Regions from separate parts of the Crocosphaera sp. XPORK-15E genome, predicted to be linked through region 2. Evidence: predicted binding sites of a transcription regulator. Region 2 holds the regulator's gene; each other region holds the start of a gene.
The links. The regulator HrcA, encoded in region 2, represses chaperone genes, less so after heat shock. The targets are predictions, from matches to a motif close to TTAGCACTCNNANNNTNNGAGTGCTAA.

Region 1 (7,886 bases), on a different contig from region 2:
AGAGAGACGCTATTCTTAACGTCTCTCCTAATATCAAGTATGGAAATATGAAAACGACGACTTAGAAGCCCATGCCGCCCATACCCATGCCGCCCATACCGCCCATGCCGCCCATACCGCCCATACCGCCCATGTCGGGGGCTGCGGGGGGTTCGGGTTCGGGTTTTTCTACCACTAATGCTTCTGTGGTTAAGACCATACCAGCGATCGACCCGGCATTTTGCAGAGCAGAGCGCACTACTTTCGCAGGGTCAATAATTCCTGCGGCGATCATGTCTTCAAACTTACCTGTAACGGCGTTGTAACCGATATTAAACTCGGTTTCTTTGACCCGTTCCACAATAACGTAACCTTCTGCCCCAGCATTATCGGCTAACTGACGCAAAGGAGCTTCTAAGGCTTTGGCAACAATATCAGCGGCCACCTGTTCTTCGGGGTTGGTGAGGGTATGTTTGAACTCAGCAACTTTACCCGCTAAGTAAATTAGGGTTGTTCCCCCACCAGGAACGATCCCTTCTTCTATGGCTGCTTTGGTGGCGTTAAGAGCATCTTCAATGCGAAGTTTGCGATCTTTTAATTCGGTTTCAGTCGCTGCCCCAACTTTAATGACAGCCACACCTCCGGCTAATTTAGCGATCCGTTCTTGCAATTTTTCAATGTCGTAGCTTAAGTCAGTTGCGGCCAGTTGTTTGCGGAGTTGTTCAATGCGTTTTTGTACGGCTGCCTTGGTTCTATCATCAGTGGTAGCGACAATAGTAGTGTTGTCTTTGACAATATTAACTTTGGTCGCTTGTCCCAACATATCGAGGGAAACTGAATCTAAGGTTAAGCCAACTTCTTCAGAAATGACACTGCCTCCGGTAAGAATAGCAATATCCTGTAAAACAGCTTTGCGTCTTTCCCCAAAACCAGGAGACTTGATCGCTGCTACATTTAACACCCCTCTGGCTTTGTTGACGACTAGGGTGGCTAAGGCTTCTCCGTCTACATCTTCTGCAATGATTAAGAGGGGTCTACCGGCCCGGGCCACGCTTTCGAGAATGGGGACTAAATCGGCGATCGTACTGACTTTTTTGTCGGTGATCAATAAGAAGGCATTATCAAATTCAACTTGTTGTCTTTCTTGATCTGTGATGAAGTAGGGAGAGAGATAACCCCGATCAATTTGCATCCCTTCTACCACTTCTAACTCAGTGGTGAGAGATTTAGACTCTTCAACGGTAATAACCCCGTCTGTGGTCACTTTATCCATGGCCAGGGCGATCATATCACCGACTTCTTGATCGTTCCCTGATGATACGGTGGCTACTTGGGCGATCGCATCTCCCTCAACAGGTTTCGCAATGGCTGCAATTTCTTCCACCAGGTAAGCGATGGTTTTTTCGATGCCACGACGCAAAGACACAGGGTTGGCCCCAGCGATCACATTTTTTAAGCCTTCCCGAATTAAGGCTTGACCAATGATGGTGGCGGTTGTAGTTCCGTCTCCGGCTATTTCCTTGGTTTTGGACGCAATTTCTTGCATCAGTCTGGCCCCAGTATTTTCCAAGGGATTTTCTAATTCAATTTCTTTAGCAACGGTGATCCCGTCGTTAACAATTTGGGGGGCCCCAAATTTCTTTTCTAATAATACATTCCGTCCTCTGGGGCCGAGGGTGATTTTTACAGCATCAGCAAGAGCATTCACCCCTTGTTCTAATGCCCGTCTTGATTTATCGCCGAATGATACAATTTTTGCCATATTTGTCTCGTTACTCCTGTGACTCTTTGCAATCAGACATTTTCCAATGATTAGGAAAAATGCTTGCGTTTCGGGCTGATGTCACCCTACTTATGTTAATTTAGCACTCTTGTGCTGTGAGTGCTAATCTTTGGGGTCAAAAAATGGGGTAATTTTTCTCAAGGGAAGGGGTGGGGTGTGGAAAGTTGGGCAAAAAAGGTGAGGATATCTCGAAAGTTTGAGGGTTCATCAATGAATGATGAATAATGAATAATTATTTCTTCTTGAAAGGAGAGGTTGGTTGGTGCATACTTCGACAAGACTTCGGCGTGAGGCTTCGACAGTGAGATCAGCCGAACCATCAACCAAATTAAACAATTATTAATTATCAATTATTAATTATTAATTATTCATTGATAAATTCGCCCTATCCTGTGTCATTATTAGTCTTAGAGAAGTTAGGGAGTTAAACTAATGATGACATGGCAAGATGTCTGTAATAACAAACAATTACAAGATTTACCTTTTAAAATTGAGTTGAATAAATGGGGACAAATCATCATGAGTCCAGCTAAGGTTAAACATTCTTTTTTTCAAGGTATTATTGCTGATTTATTAAACTCTTTTTTGACAACTGGTTTGGCTTTTCCTGAATGTGCGATCGAGACTTCTGATAATACTAAGATTGCGGATGTGGTTTGGGCTTCTGATCAAATATTAGCTATCATTGAAAATGAAACTTCTGCTTCTATTGCTCCAGAAATTTGTGTCGAAATTATTTCAGCTAGTAATACCCTTGAAGAAATGAAAACGAAACGAGATTTATATTTAGAAGCGAAAGCTGAGGAAGTCTGGTTATGTGATGAAGCTGGTAATCTTAGCTTTTATAATAAGCAAGGAAAGTTAGATAAATCATTATTGGTTCCTCAATTTCCTCAACAAGTTAAACGCCGAGAAAATCATTAAATTAGTTTTAGGTAGATTAAGGGATACTAATGAGTCTTAAAAAGTGGAAAATTCTTCAATCTGAGTTTGTTATTAATAACCAATGGTGTCAAGTTCGACAGGATAAGGTTGAGTTACCTAATGGGACGATTATTGATGATTATTTTGTTAATATTCGTCCTGAAATTGCTTTAGTTTTACCTATTACTCCTCAAAATGAAATTGTTTTTGTCCGTCAATATCGTCATGGAGTACAAGAGATTTTATTAGAACTTCCCGCCGGAGCATTTAATCCAGAAAAAGAGGCAAGTATAACGGCAGCTAAGCGAGAATTAGAGGAAGAAACAGGTTATATTGCCCAAGAATTAATCTTGATGAAAACCATTTATGATAATCCGGTAAAAGATGATAACAAGATTCATATTTTTCTGGGTTTAAATGTGCAAAGAACAGGACAAATTAATTTAGATGTTACTGAAGAAATCGAAGTATTTTTAGTGCCTATAAAAGATGTAATTGATAAAATTATGTCCGGTGAAATTTGTGTGGCAGGAACTATTGCTACAATTTTTATGGGATTAGAATTCATGAAACAATTTCAATCTAGATTTGTTTAGCTAATTCTACCCAATGGTTAATTCCTTTTTTGGTGGGTTGTCTGGTAGGGGTAAATGTCCAAATATCTCGTTTATGTTGTTCTCCATAACTAATATGAATTGGTCTATATTTACCATAAAAATAAAGGGAATCAAAGGGCAATTTTTGAGTTAAAATCCAGTCAACTAATTCATCACTATTAAGATTAATAATACAAAAATCACAAGCGGCTCCTAATCGATTACAATAATAGTTATCTTTGGCATTAATTTCATGGCCCATATGTTGATCTCTTGCTGGATCAATGCGACCATTTTTAATACCTGTAACGGGATCTTTTTGATTTAAGTAGCGTTTGAGATCGGGGGAACAAAAGCCATAAGTCAGTTTAAATCTATCAATACCAAAATTATCAATGATGGGGTCGATAATTATTTGATTTAACTGTTTAAATGCTGTAATTGTTTCTTCATTTTTAGGATAGGGAGCAATTTTTTCCGAGTATTTATGATAGGTTTGACTACAGGTACAAAAATCTTCTAAGGTCAAATATTTGCCCAAATATGTTATATTCATAAACTTAAAGCTTGAGGGAAACAATAGTAGGGGCAATTCATGAATTACCCCTACGGTATTCTACCAAAATCATGATAAAATGTCTCAAAAAAATTGGCTAGGAATTGATCCGGGACTCGCTATTATTGGATGGGCAATTTTACAAGAAACTGACGCACCACTTCCCTTAATCATTGACTATGGAATCATCAAAACCGAAAAAACCCTATCAACCCCCCAAAGATTGTTAGAAATTGAGCAAGACTTAGAAGAATTAGTCCAAGAATTTAAGCCTGATGGTATTGCCATTGAAATGCCCTTTTTTAGCCGAACTATTAAAGCAGCAGGAGGCGTTTTACAAGCATTAGGGGTAATCAATTTAGTCTGCTATCGCAACACCAAAATCGAGCCAATTTTTTTACATCAAGCTAGTTGGAAATGTCATTTAGGGGATGGTAGAGCAGATAAAAAAGAAGTAGCACAAATGGTCGGAAATCTCTTTGATTTAGACTCCTTACCCATTGATGATAGTGTAGATGCGATCGCCATTGCCTATGCGGGTTTATGTGGCCTAACAAATAATATTTGATAGGCCAAAAAATCCAACTTAAAAAAACACCCGATGTTGTAAAGACGGCATTTGTTGGCGCACCTGTTTAATACGAGTCGGGTTAATTTCTGCGATCGCCATGCCTGGTTGTTGGCCTGCGTCATCTAAAATCATCCCCCAAGGGTCAATAATCATCGCGTGACCATGGGTAAAACGCCTAGCATAGTGATTTCCCGTTTGAGCAGGAGCAATCACATAACAGGTATTTTCAATGGCCCTAGCTTGTAATAAAACCTGCCAGTGATCCTTACCCGTAAATGCTGTAAACGCTGCGGGAACAAACAAAATATCAACTCCTTGACGGGATAAATGGCGGTACAACTCAGGAAAGCGGACATCATAACAAATCGAGAGTCCCAAATTTCCCAAGTCCCCAGAGGCATAAATATCAGGCAAGCGTTGTCCGGCCATCACTGTGCTAGACTCCTGATAAGTATTACCGTCAGGCACATCCACATCGAACAGATGCACTTTTTGATAGCGAGCGACTTCTGTTCCGGTGGGATCGACCAAAATGGCGGTATTATAAGCTTTCGTCCCATCACCTTCAACGGGGACAGGAAAGCCACCCCCCAGAATGGTAATCTGGAAACGTTGCGCCATTGTTTTTAAGAACTTTTCCGCTTTTTGAGCAATTTCTTGGGCTTTCCCCAGTTTATCTTCTTCTTTACCGAGAAAAGCAAAGTTTTCTGGCAAGCCAATTAACTCAGCCCCACGACGGACAGCGAGTTCGATCAGTTCCTCAGCCTCAACCAAATTTTTTTCTAGGTTAGGCTTGCTTGTCATTTGAATGGCAGCAGCGAGATAAGGTTTCATCAGTTCCTTATTATAAAAAAATCTATTTCAATGATAAACCTCTATGGGATCATGGGGTTATGGGATAGGGTAAAATACCGTAATGGGACAAAATCAACCCGATTTCTTTACCTTTTTTCTTTAAAGTAGGGATCAATGATCGAATTATGCCGATCGCTGATTGTTAGAGGAAACCCCATGATTCGTCTTTTTCGCAAATATCATCGCTTTTTAGCGATCGCTGTATGTTTACCTTTAATTTTAACGGTGATTAGTGGTGTGGGTTATACAATTTTTGATGAGTGGTTTGAGCAAGATGAGATTGCCCATTTTTTGATAAAAATTCATACCATGAAACTCCTGGGATTAGAAGGTATTTATCCTTTACTTAATGGGTTAGGATTAATTGGGTTGTTAGTAACAGGATTGAGTATGACGAGTTTATTTAAAAAACGTCATTCTTCTCCCAGAAGTCCTAGTTAGAAAAGAGTTCCTAACTCCGGGATGTCTGATGCTGATTTCCAACCCTCCATTCCTGCACACCAAACATAAGTTTGAGGGGTTAAACCCTGATTTAAGAGTTGTTCTGCTGAAAATGGCCCCGTTTGTTGACCATCTTTATAAAGATACCATTTTCCTTGGCTTGGGGGTTGGGGTGGTGTTTCAACTGCTTGATTTTCGACTGTATTTTGTTGAACGGAAGCAGTTTTTAAGGGTTGATTTATATGATCAGAATTAGCCGCTTCATAGAGTTTATAATCATTAATCACCTGCTTAATAATTTCGGCTTCTCGTTTGTATTCTGGGCTATCTTTTCCTCCTTGTTTTTCTAAGTCTAGGGAGCGATTTTCTAGATAAGTTGTAAATTGTTGATAAAGTTGTTGTTTTTGTTGGGGGGTTTCTGCTTTGGTTAATTGTTGGGTAATTTGTCGTTGAATTTCTTCTCGATCAGAACGACAGGCCCGCACTTCTAAGATTTGTGATGCTTCTTCCCAACTTGAGGCAATGTCAACATTTTCTTTACCTATATTGGTTGGACGAGTATAACGAATTGTATTTTCTCTGGTTGCCTGATTTTCTGATAGATATAAAATGTTTAATGCTCTTGCTTGAATCACTAATTGAAAGATTTTAGGATCTTCGGGAAAGATATCCCAAAATGGGGGTTCTTTTTGAATGTGTACAGGAATGGGCAAGTCTCTGGGTTCTCCTCGTAATTGGGCGCGTTTTGCTTCAATACTGTCCCCTTTCCAGTCTTGATAGGATTGTCTTAATTCTTTCATACCATCAATACATCGTAGAGAAAATCCCCCTGTTTCTTGTACAAATACCAAGCGATGACGTTCCGGATCTCCTAAAGGTTTAATAGAATTTTCTCCAATATCATTGAATTGTTGTAGCAGAGGAATGATTTTTTGCGCCGCAGGATCGGCGGTATTTCGGCCACCTAAAAGGGCAACATTAATATTTGTAGCGGGAGTAAATCCTGCATCTTTTCCAGATAAAACAGCTTTATCCATCAAGATTAATGGTTTAGATTTATTGTAGGCAATGCGAATATTATTGACTATTTCACTCTCATCATTAAACATTTTGAAAAGGCGATCGCAAGCAGCCATCTCGGTATAAAGATGACTATTTTTTGGAGTTCTCTCCACAACAATTATTTTACTATCATGATAGATAAGTTCTTCTAAATCATCTTGGTTAACTTCAGGAATTTGGGTAACATCAAATAAGCGCATATATTCATCAGCGCGACGGTTTTTCTTCCATAAGGGACTCGCTTCTTTAAGAATATCTTCTGAGAGGGTACTACATACTCTATCTAACCCAATTTCAAACCGACTTTTGCTTCCTTGAGTATCGGCCCCTAATTGTTCAATTAAGTCTTGATATAGTTCGTTGAGTTTATCACGTTCATATAGTTTAATACCATTAATACTTAAGACATCCCCGCTTTCTGCTTGATGATCTGCTTCTTGTGAGAAATGATCTCTTGTCTGTATTAAACGCTGTTGAAAACGGTTTAAACGACGTTCTATTTTATCTAATTCTTCTTTTAAACGATCAATTACAATTAAAGAAGCAGCGCGAGTTTTGCGCTGAATAGTTGCGACTAAACTACCCTCAAGATTCGTTAAAATATTATCACAACAGACTTCCATTCTGTCTTGTTTAGTAATACCATACTTTGATTTAATTTCACTAAATTCTCTTAATGCTTGTTGATATTGTTCCTGTCTTTCTGTTTCTCTTTTACCCCAAACTTGATCTTGTTGTTGACTAAATCTTTGTCTAATATCATCAAAGATTTGTCGCACAATTGTGATAAATGTCTGGGCAAATTTAGTCCCATAATTACGATCTTCTAAAATTCGATAAAGTTCCGTTTCTAGGCTAGTTCTTCCTTGGCTAATGATGCGATCGCGGTTATCATAAATACGTTGAAAATAGTCCCCATGTAACCGTTCATCAGGACTCAATTCCCGAAAATGATCTTGGCGATAAGTATTAACTTCTTCTTGTATAAATTGCTCTAGTTCTTTAATTTTTCCTTGTTCTTTCCCAAATATATTAATTCCCTTGGCTGTACATTGTAGATAATTTTCTTGGTTAATAGTTTGCCGCAGTTTATTAATCCATTGTGACACCTCCTCTAAA
Region 2 (7,886 bases):
GAAATTCTGCCTCACTAATGGGGTCAGTGGTGACAAATTCTGCGGTTAAACGGACTGCACCCACTTTGGTACTGCTTAAAAAACGGGGTTCGTGGGCATCTGCTAAGATAATTTCTGTGGAACCGCCCCCAATATCAATAATAACGTGGGGTTGTTCCTGAAAATCCATCCCTGATAAGACCCCTAAATAGATGCGACGGGCCTCTTCATATCCTGAAATTAAGTTGATGGTAATGCCAACTTCTGCTTGAACTCGCCAGATAAAGTCTAAGCCATTGGGGGCTTCTCTGGTGGCACTGGTGGCCGCTGCAATGATATGATCGACGTTGAGGCTGGTGGCTAAGTCTTTACAGCGTTTTAGAGAGGCGATCGCCCGTTCGATGGCTTCTTCGGTGAGATTTCCAGTGGCCATATCCCTTTCCCCTAGACGCACTGTATCTTTTTCCCGTGACACAATGGTAAAAGCGGGCAAGGTTTTGTCAATTTCCACGATAACCATGTGAATTGAGTTAGTACCAATATCAATGGCCGCTAAGGTGCAGGTATTAGGGGAAACCGCGCTTTCTCGTCTAACCTCGCTGGTTTGCATGGGTTTAAGGAACTCCACCATCATTTATCAGTCCGTAGCTTATCGTCCCACAGGGGGGGATTTCAAGGGGAATTCTGTTCATTTATCTTAACTTTTTAGATTCCTTAAAGATTCAGGGTTGAATTTTATGGCGATTGCTTCCACCCGTGAACCTGCGTTTTAACACACACCCATCCTATCTTACATTTCATAATACCCAAAAAATGCAAATTTGTCAAACTGTTAGTTTAAACAACTTTTTAAGGGGTTTACTATGATAATTTATCAGATAATTGTAGGGATTTAACACTGTTAAATCCTAGTCTTATTTATAGCTAAGGACACTTCTGGTATTATGTCCCTTTTTTTCTGTTTCTTATAAACATTACCCCGACCGTTATAAGCATAAGCATATTTAGGATCAAGTTCAATAGCTTTATTGTAGTCAGATAATGCTAATTCATATTTTTCCTGGTTCTCGTATATATCTTTATTTTATGATGATAGGACAAATAATCGGGGGACATTACGAAATCATTAAATCTCTAGGACAAGGGGGTTTTGGAAAAACTTTCTTAGCCAAAGATAAGCATTTACCTGATCAACCTTTGCGTGTCGTTAAACTTCTTCATCCTCTGTCTAATGATCCCTTTACTTTACAAACTGCTTATCGTTTATTTGAAACAGAAGCAGAAGCAGAAGTTCTTTATAAATTGGGTAATCATCCCCAAATACCTCAACTTTTTGCCCATTTTCAAGAGAATAATGATTTTTATTTAGTTCAAGAATATATTGAAGGACATGATTTAAGTGAAGAAATTAAACCAGGTAAAATATTGTTAGAAACAGATATGATTGAATTCAATGGTAATAATAGTCAAGTTGCATCATGAGAGTTTATCTAAAAGATGATATTTTGTTTATTAATCAAGAAGATTTACCCCCTTATAAAAAAGGGGGTTCTATGGTCAGAAATAGTTATTTTTGGGCGTTAAAATCTATTAGTTGTTATGCAAGAAAAGGATGTGATTGGGAATTTGATCAAGCGGTTTGGGTGGCTTTATGTCGGATGCTTTTATCTTTTGCTCAATCGGGATATTTAGGAGATTCAGAAGTTATGTTAGAATTTGATCAAGACACCCCAATTCCTCCCTCTTTACGATCAATTTCAACTTGGTTATAAGGGTTAAGAAATTTTAGAATCTATCCATAATTAAGTCCTTAACTTAATGCTTCTGATAAATAATCAGCAGTTGATTCTACTAAAGGGATAGTATTCTCATATAACATTCTAGTTGGGCCAATAATTCCTACACTCCCAACCGGGGTATCTCCTTGACGATAAATAGCAGAAATTAAAGTACAAAGACGCATTGATTCTAAGGGGTTTTCTGCTCCGATTCTAACACTAACCCGTTTATTTAAAATATCAGTTTCAGGGACATCAAAAATTAAGGGTAAGAGTTGATCTTTTTCTTCTTCTAAGAGATGAATTAACATCTGTACCTGTTGCAATTGAGAAAATTCTGGTTGTCGCAAAACTTCTGACACCCCATGAATCATAATAGGGGTAGACATTGAAGATTTTAAGTATTTTTGTAACTGTTTTAATAGGGTTTTGAGAAAGTCGGTATATTCCAGAAATTCTTGATCGATTTTCTGCCAATCTAAATGGGTAAATTCTAATAAAGACTTACCTTTTAATTGATGATTTAGGAAGTTAGAAAGAATTTGTAATTCTTCTGCTAACCAATCATCATTTTCTTTGACTAAAGCGGGAGGAAGATCAATTAAAATTGATGGAGTTTGATAACCATCTGTCACCACAATTAACATCACCTGTTTTGCTGATGCTTGAATTAACTGAAGATGACGCAATTGATGGGGAGACGTTTGAGGTAAGGTAATTAAAGCAATATAACCGCTTAAATTCGCTAAAATTTGGGTTGCCCTTTGTAAAGCTGTTTCAAAATTATAGCTTTCCCACTTCAATTTTTGACTTAATTGTCGTTCAATTTTTTGCCCAATTGTTTCATCTAGAGTCATTAAATTATCAACATAAATTCGATAACCACAATCTGAGGGAATACGTCCCGCAGAGGTATAAGGTTGATATAAAAACCCTGCTTTTTCGAGTTGTCCTAATGTATTACGAATTGTCGCCGAACTAACACTAAAATTGTATTCTTCCAGGAGAGTTTTTGAGCCTACGGGTTCCGCGGTTGCAATATAATGTTTAACCGTTGCTCGTAAAATGTTTTGATAGCGTTTATTTAAAGAATTTGGAACCATAATGTTCAGAATCAAGGGGTAAATTATTGAAAAAATGCTGGGTTAATTAAAAATTTTTGGCTAGTATAAATCTAATTAACCAAGGAGGAGAAGCATCTCAAAATATTTTCAGAATCAGATCAGTGCTAAGGGATTAATATTGAGGAATACTGCTATCGACTCGCAAAGAATAAGCCGCAATGCCTCCTCTTATATTTTTAACATTACTAAAGCCATTATTGAGTAACCAAAGACACATTTGGGCCGATCGCATACCATGATGACAGATCACAAAGGTTTCTTGATTAGGATCAAAACGGGTGTCAATTTCTTCTGACCATTGAGCAAATTGACTAAGAGGAAGTACCTCAAAACCTTCGATATAGGCTATCGCTACTTCTTCGGGTTCTCGCACATCTATTAATTGTAACGTAGTCCTGTCATTTGCTAAACGGGTAGCGAGTTCTTCAACAGTAATAACGGGAAGGGATTGATCTTGAGACATAATTTTATAAACATTAACCTGTTCCCCTTAACTTAACAATTTTTGTTGAAACCCTTCAGCTTTTTGGGGATCAGGTATTTTTTGAGCCAAGGCTTTAACAAATTCATCCGCAGAAGCATTGGGATTTTTTTTCCAAGTTTTTTGAGAAATAATCGAAGCCATAGGGCCAATTAATTCAGCCAATTCTGCTTGACAACGCTCCACAAAACTCGGATCTAGGGCATCTTGGGCAGTAGCAAAGGCAGGAGATTGAGGTTTAGGGGGTAAGGGTAAGGGGGGAACAGTTGGGGGGTTCACAGAGGCAGGAATTTCCTTCTGGTTAGTCCTATCCTGAGAGGGAAAATTATTGAGAAAACTATCAGAGCCGTAGAGATGATGATAAATTTGTTCTAACTTACTCAGAATAATAGCGGCTGACTTAGGACGCTCATTAGGTAAGCGGGACATGATTTGATCCAATAAATCCCCAAATTCAGGGGTCAAATCGGAAACCGCCTCACGCCAGTTTAATTGATCCGCATGAGAATCATAGAAATCGCTGGGATGTTTCCCCGTGAGCAGATAAACCATAGTGCGTCCGAGGGCAAAAAAATCCGATTGAGGAACCGCTTGACCATTAAGTTGTTCTAGGGGGCTATATCCCGCCGAAAACAGCCCTGTCACCTCACCAGTGGATTGTTTTGATAAATAAGTTTCCGTAACTTCCCTAGCGGTACCAAAATCAATTAAAACTAATTGTCCGGTAGAACGGAGCATTATATTTGAGGGTTTAATATCTCGGTGAAAAAAATTATGACGATGAATCTCCTGTAAAATCCGTAACAGTTGCATTAGCCATTGAATCGCAACTTTTTGAGAGATACATTTCCCCCGTTGCAAAATGTATTGATTGAGATTCAGTCCCTCAATTTTCTCCATCACCAAACAGTAAAGAGGGGTGTTACTATTTTTGAGATAAAAGAGAAAATGAGCATCAGGCTCGACTTTTGGAATCCCTGGATGATTGAAACGACTTAAAAATTGGGCCTCTCGCTCAAACAATTCTACATACTTAGGATGATTATGAATGAGGACTTTTAAGACTTTAACCGCCTGATAACCCTCAGCAAAATTGGTCGGATCACTGTCTTGGACTTCATAAGTTTTCCCAAATCCCCCGCCCCCTAATTCTTTTAATACACGATAGCGCCCCTCAAGCAGTAACTCCGAGCCACAGCTTTGACAAAAGAGGGATGTGTCCTGATTCTCAGGATTAGAACAGTGAGGGTTAATGCAGAGGCTCATCTGGCGTTGCCATAGGTTAACCTTATTTTATACTGTAGACCACCAAATCAGTTATATACTGAATTTTTGGGATTTCACCACAAATACAGAACAAGTCGCCTCAGCTACCACTTGATCGCTCACTGATCTTTCAATTACCCGTGTGACCCCTTGGAGGCCACGAGTCCCGATCACAATCAGATCCGCGTTATAAATATTGGCTAGTCTGATAATTTCTTCCGCCGGATCACCATTGACAATTTCCATAAAACTACCTGAGACTTGAGCTTGATAGGCTTGAAGTTGTTCTTCTACCTGTTGATATCTCAAAGACGGCGATGGATGGGGTTGTTCAGGATGACTATCCCCCTCATGATCGGATGAAGGCAAGACATGGGCCAGGATAATTTTGCTATGGGATGGGATGTAGAGGGCATCCAACGCCTCGATGACCTGTTCTGAGGTAGTCGAGCAGTCAAGGGCAACTAAAATTGTTTTAACCACTACAATCTGCTACATAAAACTAATACAACACCACATCTTATCAGGAAATCGCAGGGTAGTTAGATCAAAAAAGAAATGATATCATGAGAGATTGCAACATTTATTCAATAACTTCTATGAGTTTGACAGCTACCGAAAAACAAAACCTCATGACTGAATATCAAGTTCATGAGACAGACACGGGATCTCCTGACTTACAGGTGGCCCTATTAACGGAACGCATTACACAATTGACCGGTCATTTGAAGCAAAATCCCAAAGATCACGCCTCCCGTCGCGGACTTCTAAAAATGATTGGCCGTCGGAGACGTTTATTAGCTTACATTAGCAGCAAAGATGTAGAGCGTTATCAAAACTTAATTAAACGTCTGGGTATCCGTCGTTAGGCCCCAGAATTAATTCTGATGGGCGCAAACCCCGCGCCCCGATCTGATTTGTGACTCCCTTAAAAACTTATGCCTTCTAACTCCTCACGGGACTCCTTACCCTTTGAACCTCGTCAAAAAAATCCCAAAAAGCCGAAAACTCCCAAGGTAACGCCCACTAAAACCCTTTCCACCCGGAAAAAATCCGACGATCATCGCAAAAATGCCAGCCTCAGTGCAATTCCCGATGGTGTTAGTCAACGCATGATCAGAAGAATGGCCATATTTTCAGGCATTCCGACCCTATTGGGAATGTCTTCATTTTTCATCTTTTATTGGATTGTTAGCCATAAATGGCTAGAAATTCCCACAGTGGCCGTCGGTGCTGTTAGTTTAGGACTCTTTGGCCTAGGAGTGCTAGGCTTAAGTTATGGTATATTCTCGGCTTCGTGGGATGAAAATCACGTCGGTGGTTGGTGGGGATGGCAAGAATTTACCGCCAACTTAGGACGAACCCTTCAAGCTTGGCGAACTGCCAGACAAGAAACCAAAAAAAATTAGCTCGTTTTCGGGGTTGTGTCCTTAGAGTAGGGTAAAAGAACTCATGAGGACATAACAACACCATCACCCAATAACTGACACCAGAGGAAGCAAACTCATGATCGTTGTAATGAAAGTTGGTTCACCCACAGATGAAATTGAACGCATTAACCAAGAATTTGAAAATTGGGGCTTAACTCCCGAAAAAATCGTCGGCAAACATAAAGTCGTCATCGGTTTAGTCGGAGAAACCGCTTCCCTAGATCCCCTACAAATTCAAGAAATTAGTCCTTGGATCGAAAATGTTTTACGGGTAGAACAACCCTTTAAACGGGCAAGTTTAGAGTTCCGTCATGGGGAATATAGCGAAGTCATGGTCAGTACACCCAATGGCCCCGTTGCTATTGGCAAAAATCATCCCATTGTCGTCGTCGCTGGGCCCTGTTCCGTCGAAAATGAAGCGATGATCGTTGAAACCGCCAAACGAGTTAAAGCTGCTGGAGCGCAATTTTTACGGGGTGGGGCCTATAAACCCCGTACCTCTCCCTACGCCTTTCAAGGCCATGGGGAAAGTGCCTTAGAATTATTGGCAGCAGCTAGAGCAGCAAGCGGCCTGGGCATTATTACCGAAGTCATGGATACGGCAGATTTAGAGAAAATTGGAGAAGTGGCCGATGTGATCCAAGTTGGGGCCAGAAATATGCAAAATTTCTCTCTCCTTAAAAAAGTCGGGGCCCAAGATAAACCTGTTTTGCTCAAACGGGGAATGTCTGCCACCATCGATGAATGGTTAATGGCCGCTGAATATGTTTTGGCCGCAGGAAACCCTAATGTAATTCTGTGTGAACGGGGTATTCGTACTTTTGATGGTAAATATACCCGCAATACTCTAGATTTATCTGTGTTACCTGTATTACGGGCTTTGACTCATTTACCGATTATGATTGATCCTAGTCATGGCACCGGAAAATCTGATTATGTTCCTGCCATGGCCACCGCAGCGATCGCCGCAGGAACCGATTCTTTAATGATTGAAGTTCATCCCAACCCGGCCAAAGCCTTATCAGATGGCCCTCAGTCCTTAACCCCCGACAAATTTGATCACCTGATGCAAGAATTATCCATCATGGGGAAAACTGTCGGCCGTTGGCCTCAACCTGCTGTAGCCCTGGCTTAAGGGTAATGGATGTTAGGGGGTGGGTGTTAAGGGTAATAAGACAATTTTCCTCCTCAGTCTCGGTTGATGAGCTTAGTCGAATCACACCTCCTCACTCCCTCAGTCTCTCCTATAATTTGACATATATTTGTCAACAACCCACCGTTAATCGGAGTACCGATGTAACGGGGGCTTGAAATATAGCCTAAGTTGACCAGACTAAGTATCTAGTATACTACGTTATTTTTGTCACGACACCTTGTGGATGCGAAGCTAGTCCCCTGCTCTGTCGTTAGCAGTTAAACATCTTTAAAGGGTTAAGGAAGTGCTGCTAACCTAACAAGCTTAAATAACATTGTCGAAGCTAACTTTACCCAGTAATGGAGAGACAGTAATGTCAAATTATGTGCTAGTAATTGATACGAATAAACAACCGTTAAATCCCTGTCACCCCTCGGTAGCAAGGAAGTTATTAAATACTAGAAAAGCATCAGTATTCAGGAAATATCCTTTTACTATTATCTTAAAAAAACCCGTATCAGAGATGGTAACTGAACCAATAGAAATTAAAATAGATCCTGGTTCTAAAACAACTGGTATTGCTTTAGTTCAAGGTGATAAAGTTATATTTGGTGCTGAACTTTCTCATCGCGGTTCAACTATTAAAGATAGTTTAGAATCAAGACGGTCATTACGTCGAGGTCGTCGTAATCG
Region 3 (7,886 bases), on a different contig from region 2:
AATTAACAGTATTGTTACTGAGCAACAATTTTAGCAGGATGACGAGGCGGTTGGCTTGGCTGATGGGAGATGGCCTCTGATTTTTCAATTCCGAATGTAAAGGAAAAATTAACAGAGGACTTTGGAGAATCGTCGTACAGTGATGCAGCGATCGCCTTGCCCAAAAACTCTAGCACTAGAGAAATCTTGGACTATATATGAGTTCAAAGGAACTATTAAAATAAAAAACCCCACCATCAGGTGAGGGAAGATGAATTCGAGTTAATTGTTTTAATTAACCCACAATACCTAAAATATCTTGAGCATGGGTAGCAGTTTGTACTTTTTCATCCACATAACTAATTTTCCCTTCCCCGTCAATGATGTAGGTGACGCGCTTAGAATATCCGCCACCTGACACATCATAAGCATTGGTTAAGGTTCCGTCTTTATCAACCAACAGTTGGAAAGGTAAACCATACTTTTCCTTAAACATTTTATGGGAAGTTTGATCATCCATACTCACCCCAAAGACAACCATATCCTTATCTTGATATTGTTGATAATTATCACGGAAGCTTTGAGCTTCTTTCGTGCAACCAGGAGTATCATCTTTGGGATAGAAGTATAAGACGACGATTTTACCTTTATAGTCTGATAAAGAGACAGTTTTGCCCTCATCATCAATAGTGGTAAAACCAGGTGCAACAGTTCCAACAGCTAAAGCCATAGCTTCTCATTCCCAAATCAAAAAGTGATCACTCTTGATCATAAAACTTTACACGACAATCGAAAACCTTTCATAATAAAAATAGTCATCTTCTAAGTCTTTGACCATGATGAGAACATCAACCCAACCCCTTAACCTTACTTATACCAATAACACCCTAAAACGGGCAGAAAGAGCTTTAGGCTGCGCTCCCTTTCAGTTAAACTTATTTACAGCCATGAAGACAGACAGTGTACCTTTGCCCAATATTGCGGGAGAAACCGGAGTCAAACAAGGATATACTCTTAAATCTTTATCAGAACAACGGGTCGAAAAAGACCTCCTGTGGTTAATTCAGGTGGGGCTGTTGCGACGAGAAGTCGATGGACAAGGAATTACCGATAGTTTTCGTTTAACCCCATTAGGACGGCAATTAGTGGCAAAATGGAAAGAACAAGGAGAAAAGCTGCCTCAACCGTCTTGGTGGGAACGACTGGTTAATCAATTTATCCGTTGGTTTAGTCTACCGTTTTAACATCTGTAGGGGTCAACGGCCGTTGACCCCTACAAAATTCCAAAACTGAATAACCGAGAGGTCAATAATTATTAATGAAAGCCATGATGGTAGTGGGAACTACCTCCCACGCCGGAAAATCCTTTATTACTGCTGCCATTTGTCGCATTTTAGCCCGTCAAGGCTGGCACGTCACCCCCTTTAAAGGGCAGAATATGGCACTTAATGCTTATGTTACTGCTAATGGGGGGGAAATCGGTCATGCTCAAGCGGTACAAGCTTGGGCCGCGGGAATTACCCCTAGGGTAGAAATGAACCCCATTTTGCTCAAACCCCAAGGAAATATGACCTCACAAGTGATTATGGGGGGAAAAGCAGTGGGAGTAACTACTGCAACTGAGTATTATGAAAAGTATTTTGATAAGGGGTGGCAAATTATCACAAAATCCCTAGAAAGTTTAGCAAGAGAATATGATTTTGTGGTCTGTGAAGGGGCAGGAAGTCCAGCAGAAATCAATCTCAAACATCGAGATTTAACTAATATGAGAATTGCCAAACATCTTAATGCCCCGACAATTTTAGTAGTAGATATTGATCGCGGGGGGGCTTTTGCTCATGTGGTGGGAACGTTACAATTATTAGATGAAGATGAACGAGCTTTAATTAAAGGGGTTGTAATTAATAAGTTTCGGGGACAGAAATCTCTATTAGATTCGGGGATTGAATGGTTAGAAAATTACACCGGAATTCCCATATTAGGGGTCATTCCTTGGCGTGATATGTTATTTCCTGCCGAAGATTCTTTAGATTTATTAGATAGGCAAACCTCTCAATCTCAAAAAGAACTTAACCTTACTGTTTTACGGTTGCCTCACATCGCTAATTTTACAGATTTTGACCCCCTTGATGCTGAAAATACTGTCTCGATCAACTATCTAAATATTAACGATCATTTAGGTTATCCTGATGCGGTAATTATTCCAGGTTCAAAAACAACTATTAATGATTTAATGGCACTTCATCAAAGTGGAATGGCTAAACAAATACAAGATTATGTCGCAGCAGGTGGCATTGTTTTTGGCATTTGTGGCGGTTTTCAAATGTTAGGAGAAATGGTATTTGACCCCGATCAATTAGAAGGAAAAAATGAATCTTATCCAGGACTAAAATTGCTGCCTTTAGAAACAATAATTACTCCCGATAAAATTGTTCGTCAACGACAAACTTGTTCGGTTTATCCCTATCCAGGATTTCCCGTAACTGGTTACGAAATTCATCAAGGAATCACCCGTGTAGCTAGGATAATTCATAAACCTGCTAATACTATTACCCATGCTTTATTTGAAGATTCTAGTTTAGGTATTGTCAATGATAATCAGTCCATTTGGGGTTGTTATTTACACGGCGTTTTTGATAACGGGGCCTGGCGACGAACTTGGTTAAATTATCTACGAAATCGACGAGGTTTAGGGTCTTTACCCACAGGAATTCCCAATTATAGAGAACAAAGAGAGGCAAATTTAGATAAACTTGCTGACTTGGTTGAGGAGTTTTTAGACTTAACACCATTGTTAAATAATTGATAGATTGAGGAACATTTTATGAAAGTTCAAGTGCAATTTTTACCAGACGATATTACCATTGAAGCTGAAGCAGGGGAACCGATGTTAGAAGTAGCAAAACGGGCCGGAATTCTGATTCCTACTGGGTGTTTAATGGGGTCTTGTCATGCTTGTGAGGTAGAATTAGAAGATGGAACCCCTATTTGTGCTTGTATTAGTGCAATTCCAGCAGGAAGTAAATCTATAACTATTAATCTTTATACAGATTTAGGTTGGTAAAGGAAAAAATTTCTAAAAATTCCCCAGAAGCGATCGCTTGACTCTCATACCTTTTTTATACAATCGGAATAATCAACCATTTGGGTGAACCGTCGCCGTCCCCCAGTGATAAAATGAGGATAAGACGCACTTTTTGAACAGGAAATTCAGTTTGGTGTTATCATCCATCATCGCCGATTTTCGCATCATTTTTGAACGAGATCCCGCCGCCCGTAACTGGCTGGAAGTTCTTTTTTGCTATCCTGGACTACAAGCGATCGTACTGCATCGGTTCGCTCATCGCTTCTATAATTTTGGTGTTCCCTTTTTCCCCCGATTAGTTTCTCATATCGCACGCTTTCTGACGGGGATCGAAATTCATCCAGGGGCTAAAATCGGTACTGGTGTCTTTATCGATCATGGTATGGGCGTGGTGATCGGTGAAACCGCAGAAGTGGGAGACTATAGCTTAATTTATCAAGGTGTTACCCTAGGGGGAACCGGAAAAGAAAGCGGAAAACGTCACCCAACGGTTGGCACAAATGTTGTTGTGGGAGCCGGAGCTAAAGTTCTTGGTAATCTTAATATTGGTAATAATGTTAGGATTGGAGCGGGTTCTGTCGTGCTGCGGGATGTTCCTTCTGATTGTACTGTGGTGGGAATTCCTGGCCGCATTGTTTATCAGTCTGGAGTGCGAGTTAACCCCCTAGAACATGGTAATCTGCCTGACTCGGAAGGGAAAGTTATTCGGTTACTATTAGATAGAATTGACGCATTAGAACAACAAGTTCAACAACTACAAGAAGATAGATTAAAAGAACGAGAATTAGTGGCCAGCAAGGTTTCTCAGTCAGCTTTAGAAAATGCCTATAATGCTAGTCAAATCTGTTATTTGAAAGATAAGGAAATTGAGGAGTTTTTAGGGGGAACGATGTAAGTAAAAAGTAAAAAGTTAATTGCTTATTACTTACCCTTGATTCTTTCTTTAAGGGAAAGCCTTGATTTAAGCTGACTTTAACAGAAAAATCCGCCCTAAGTTCGGGAACCCGTACCCTTATAGCAGTTGCCAGGGGAGGCCTTATTTCGTTACATTAGCACTCGGAAGGTGAGAGTGCTAATTTTTTTGAGACAGCCCTCAACTTCATCACCAAATCTTAGGAGGATTCGTTCATGGCAGCAATCAGCATTAATGTATCTACAGTTAAACCCCTTGGCGATCGCATTTTCGTCAAAGTAAGCCCCGCCGAAGAAAAAACCGCAGGCGGTATCTTATTGCCCGATAATGCCCAAGAAAAGCCCCAAATTGGCGAAGTTGTCGCCGTCGGCCCTGGTAAACGCAACGATGACGGAACCCGATCTGCATTAGATGTCAAAATCGGTGACAAAGTGCTTTACTCCAAATATGCTGGCACCGATGTCAAGCTATCGGGAGAAGATTATGTATTACTCTCAGAGAAAGATATTTTAGCAGCCGTTGCCTAGACAAATGAAGGCAACTCACTTCATTTATTGATTCCTAACAACTCATTTTTCAGGATCTACTTACAAGAGGCATAAACTATGGCTAAATTGATTGTCTACAACGAAGATGCACGTCGTGCATTAGAAAGAGGAATGGACATCCTCGCCGAAGCAGTGGCCGTTACCTTAGGCCCCAAAGGTCGTAACGTTGTTCTAGAAAAGAAATTTGGTGCGCCCCAAATCATTAATGACGGGATCACCATTGCCAAAGAAATTGAATTAGAAGACCATATCGAAAATACCGGAGTTGCCTTAATTCGTCAAGCGGCTTCTAAAACTAACGATGTGGCCGGAGACGGAACCACCACAGCTACCGTCTTAGCTCATGCGATCGTTAAAGAAGGGTTACGCAACGTCGCAGCAGGTGCTAACCCCATTTCCCTCAAACGGGGTATTGATAAAGCTACCGACTTTTTAGTTGAAAAAATCGCCGAACACGCCAAACCCGTTGAAGATTCCAAAGCGATCGCCCAAGTAGGTTCGATCTCTGCGGGAAATGACGAAGAAGTGGGCAAAATGATCGCTGATGCCATGGATAAAGTTGGCAAAGAAGGGGTCATCTCCCTTGAAGAAGGTAAGTCCATGTTTACCGAACTGGAAATCACCGAAGGGATGCGCTTTGATAAAGGGTATATTTCCCCCTACTTTGTCACAGATCCCGAACGCATGGAAGCAGTGTTTGAAGATCCTTGCATCTTGTTAACCGACAAAAAAATTAACCTGGTTCAAGACTTAGTGCCTGTATTAGAACAGGTTGCTCGTCAAGGCAAATCTTTAGTAATTATTGCTGAAGATATCGAAAAAGAAGCTTTAGCAACCTTAGTTGTTAACCGTTTACGGGGTGTCTTAAACGTTGCTGCGGTCAAAGCTCCTGGATTTGGCGATCGCCGTAAACAAATGCTCGAAGATATTGCGGTTTTGACTGCTGGTACAGTTATTAGCGAAGATGCGGGCCTCAAGTTAGAAAATACCAAACTTGAGATGTTAGGATCTGCCCGTCGGATTATTCTGACCAAAGACAATACTACTATTGTGGCCGAAGGTAACGAAGCGGGAGTTAAATCTCGTTGTGAGTTGATCCGTCGTCAAATGGAAGATACAGAGTCTTCTTATGACAAAGAGAAGCTACAAGAGCGTTTAGCTAAGTTATCCGGTGGGGTTGCAGTAATTAAAGTTGGTGCTGCCACTGAAACCGAAATGAAGGATCGCAAACTTCGTTTAGAAGATGCCATCAACGCCACAAAAGCGGCGGTTGAAGAAGGAATTGTGCCTGGTGGTGGTACAACCCTCGCTCACCTCACTCCTGTCCTAGAGGAGTGGGCTAAGAGCAACCTGGCCAATGAGGAGTTAACAGGTGCGTTAATTGTTTCTCGTGCCTTAACTGCACCCTTAAAGCGTATTGCTGAAAATGCCGGTCAAAACGGTGCGGTGATTGCTGAACGAGTGAAAGAAAAAGAATTCAACGTCGGTTATGATGCTGCAACTGGCGAGTTTGCCGATATGTTGGCAGCAGGTATCGTTGATCCCGCAAAAGTGACCCGTTCTGGTTTACAGAATGCCGCTTCTATTGCTGGTATGATTTTGACCACTGAATGTATTGTGGTTGATAAACCTGAGAAAGACAAAGCCCCTGCTGCTGGCGGTGGAGACTTTGACTATTAATTCTCAGTTAACCTAAACTGAATAATAGGCCCTGTCCTTTGAGGATGGGGCATTTTTGTATGAACTACCTACGGACTTTGCTACGCTACCTCCGAGGTTTCTGACGCTTCATCTAAGTTACTTACCCAACAAGTTGGAACCGCTTGCAAGATAGAGGTAGCTTATCTACGTCTAAGGACGCTAGTTCCTAACGCCCATTTACAATCTTTGTTTGTAGGGGGTATTTCAACCAAATCCTACCTTACGGGTTTTCTCTCCGAATACTGCCACCAACTGTATTGATTAGGGGTAGAAAAGAGCTTTCACGGCATTACTGCACTGCGGAAAAGGTTAACATCCCTGGTAGCAAGCGGGTCTATTACTGTTTTTGCCTCGCTACACTTGATGTTACAAGAACTTTTTTGTTTTGTCCAGTAGATCTTGTCCTGGCGAGAAATCCCTCGCACTGCGTTCCTTGTGCGGGGATTTCTCGCTCCCGAAGAAGTTAATCAAACTCAGGGGGCCAGATTTCTACAACAGGTAATTCCCATCCTGGAAGGATTTCCGGTACTTCAAGCACATCCCCATCTTTCAGGACAATTTTATCTGCATTGAGGCGACAAACTTCCATAGTACGAGTTCTGGGATCGACTAATACTCCAACTGTAGTTCCTAATTCCAAAAATTGCTGTATCTTCTCACGTAATTTAGTCAAACTATCAGTTTTAGATTTAACCTCAAACATCAAATCAGGAACTAATTCGGCATAATCTTCTGTGGTGCGTGGTAAACGTTGAGCTAGGATAAAAGAAGCATCAGGTGCGCGAACATCTCCATCAGCATTAGGTAAGCGAAAACCACCGCTAGAAGCAGTTACTCTGCCTAATTTTCTTGGTCTTACCCAATTTGATAACTGAGCAACAATGGCGGCAGCTACTTCATCTGATTCTAAACCTGAAGGACTCATAAAAATAACATCTCCCCCGACTAATTCCATCCGATAATCAGGATGTTCTGCTTGTAGTTTCTCTAAATCTTTAACCGTTAAACTAGGCATTTTTAAGATCTCCGAGTCTCTATGGGTGTGGTCAAAAGTATAGCAGAGGGCGGAAGGGGATTTGATTTTCGATACTACTTATCAATCAAATTCAGGGGCCCAGATTTCGACAACAGGTAATTCCCATCCTGGAAGGAGTTCCGGTACTTCAAGCACATCCCCATCTTTCAGGACAATTTTATCTGCATTGAGGCGACAAACTTCCATAGTACGAGTTCTGGGATCGACTAATACTCCAACTGTAGTTCCTAATTCCAAAAATTGCTGTATCTTCTCACGTAATTTAGTCAAACTATCAGTTTTAGATTTAACCTCAAACATCAAATCAGGAACCAATTCGGCGTAATCTTCTGTTGTGCGAGGTAAACGTTGAGCTAAGATAAAAGAAGCATCAGGTGCGCGAACATCTCCATCAGCATTAGGTAAGCGAAAACCACCGCTAGAAGCAGTTACTCTGCCTAATTTTCTTGGTCTTACCCAATTTGATAACTGAGCAACAATGGCGGCAGCTACTTCATCTGATTCTAAACCTGAAGGACTCATAAAAATAACATCTCCCCCGACTAATTCCATCCGATAATCAGGATGTTCTGCTTGTAGTTTCTCTAAATCTTTAACCGTTAAACTAGGCATTTTTAAGATCTC

Region 1: a site for HrcA is predicted at 1,842-1,868, ahead of groL (chaperonin GroEL). Genes of this name have one in related genera too.
Region 3: a site for HrcA is predicted at 4,114-4,140, ahead of groES (co-chaperone GroES). Genes of this name have one in related genera too.

Annotation. Positions count from the first base shown of each region.
Region 1 is NZ_JAYGHQ010000005.1:93,471-101,356, forward strand. It holds gene groL (chaperonin GroEL) at 62-1,741, opposite strand; gene VB691_RS05840 (Uma2 family endonuclease) at 2,195-2,686, shown strand; gene VB691_RS05845 (NUDIX hydrolase) at 2,716-3,282, shown strand; gene VB691_RS05850 (hypothetical protein) at 3,269-3,838, opposite strand; gene VB691_RS05855 (crossover junction endodeoxyribonuclease RuvC) at 3,918-4,406, shown strand; gene VB691_RS05860 (carbon-nitrogen hydrolase family protein) at 4,425-5,243, opposite strand; gene VB691_RS05865 (peptidase) at 5,421-5,705, shown strand; gene VB691_RS05870 (tubulin-like doman-containing protein) at 5,702-7,886, opposite strand, start outside.
Region 2 is NZ_JAYGHQ010000017.1:57,313-65,198, forward strand. It holds gene VB691_RS18960 (Ppx/GppA phosphatase family protein) at 1-589, opposite strand, end outside; gene VB691_RS18965 (tetratricopeptide repeat protein) at 881-1,054, opposite strand; gene VB691_RS18970 (protein kinase domain-containing protein) at 1,021-1,461, shown strand; gene VB691_RS18975 (hypothetical protein) at 1,458-1,751, shown strand; gene hrcA (heat-inducible transcriptional repressor HrcA) at 1,790-2,863, opposite strand; gene VB691_RS18985 (rhodanese-like domain-containing protein) at 2,994-3,344, opposite strand; gene VB691_RS18990 (serine/threonine-protein kinase) at 3,372-4,628, opposite strand; gene VB691_RS18995 (universal stress protein) at 4,680-5,111, opposite strand; gene rpsO (30S ribosomal protein S15) at 5,228-5,497, shown strand; gene VB691_RS19005 (PAM68 family protein) at 5,567-6,037, shown strand; gene aroF (3-deoxy-7-phosphoheptulonate synthase) at 6,135-7,193, shown strand; gene iscB (RNA-guided endonuclease IscB) at 7,567-7,886, shown strand, end outside.
Region 3 is NZ_JAYGHQ010000015.1:29,460-37,345, forward strand. It holds gene VB691_RS16885 (hypothetical protein) at 15-176, opposite strand; gene VB691_RS16890 (peroxiredoxin) at 275-709, opposite strand; gene VB691_RS16895 (Npun_F0494 family protein) at 819-1,223, shown strand; gene cobQ (cobyric acid synthase CobQ) at 1,298-2,785, shown strand; gene VB691_RS16905 (2Fe-2S iron-sulfur cluster binding domain-containing protein) at 2,804-3,043, shown strand; gene cysE (serine O-acetyltransferase) at 3,198-3,959, shown strand; gene groES (co-chaperone GroES) at 4,193-4,504, shown strand; gene groL (chaperonin GroEL) at 4,583-6,205, shown strand; gene VB691_RS16925 (Uma2 family endonuclease) at 6,690-7,241, opposite strand; gene VB691_RS16930 (Uma2 family endonuclease) at 7,323-7,874, opposite strand.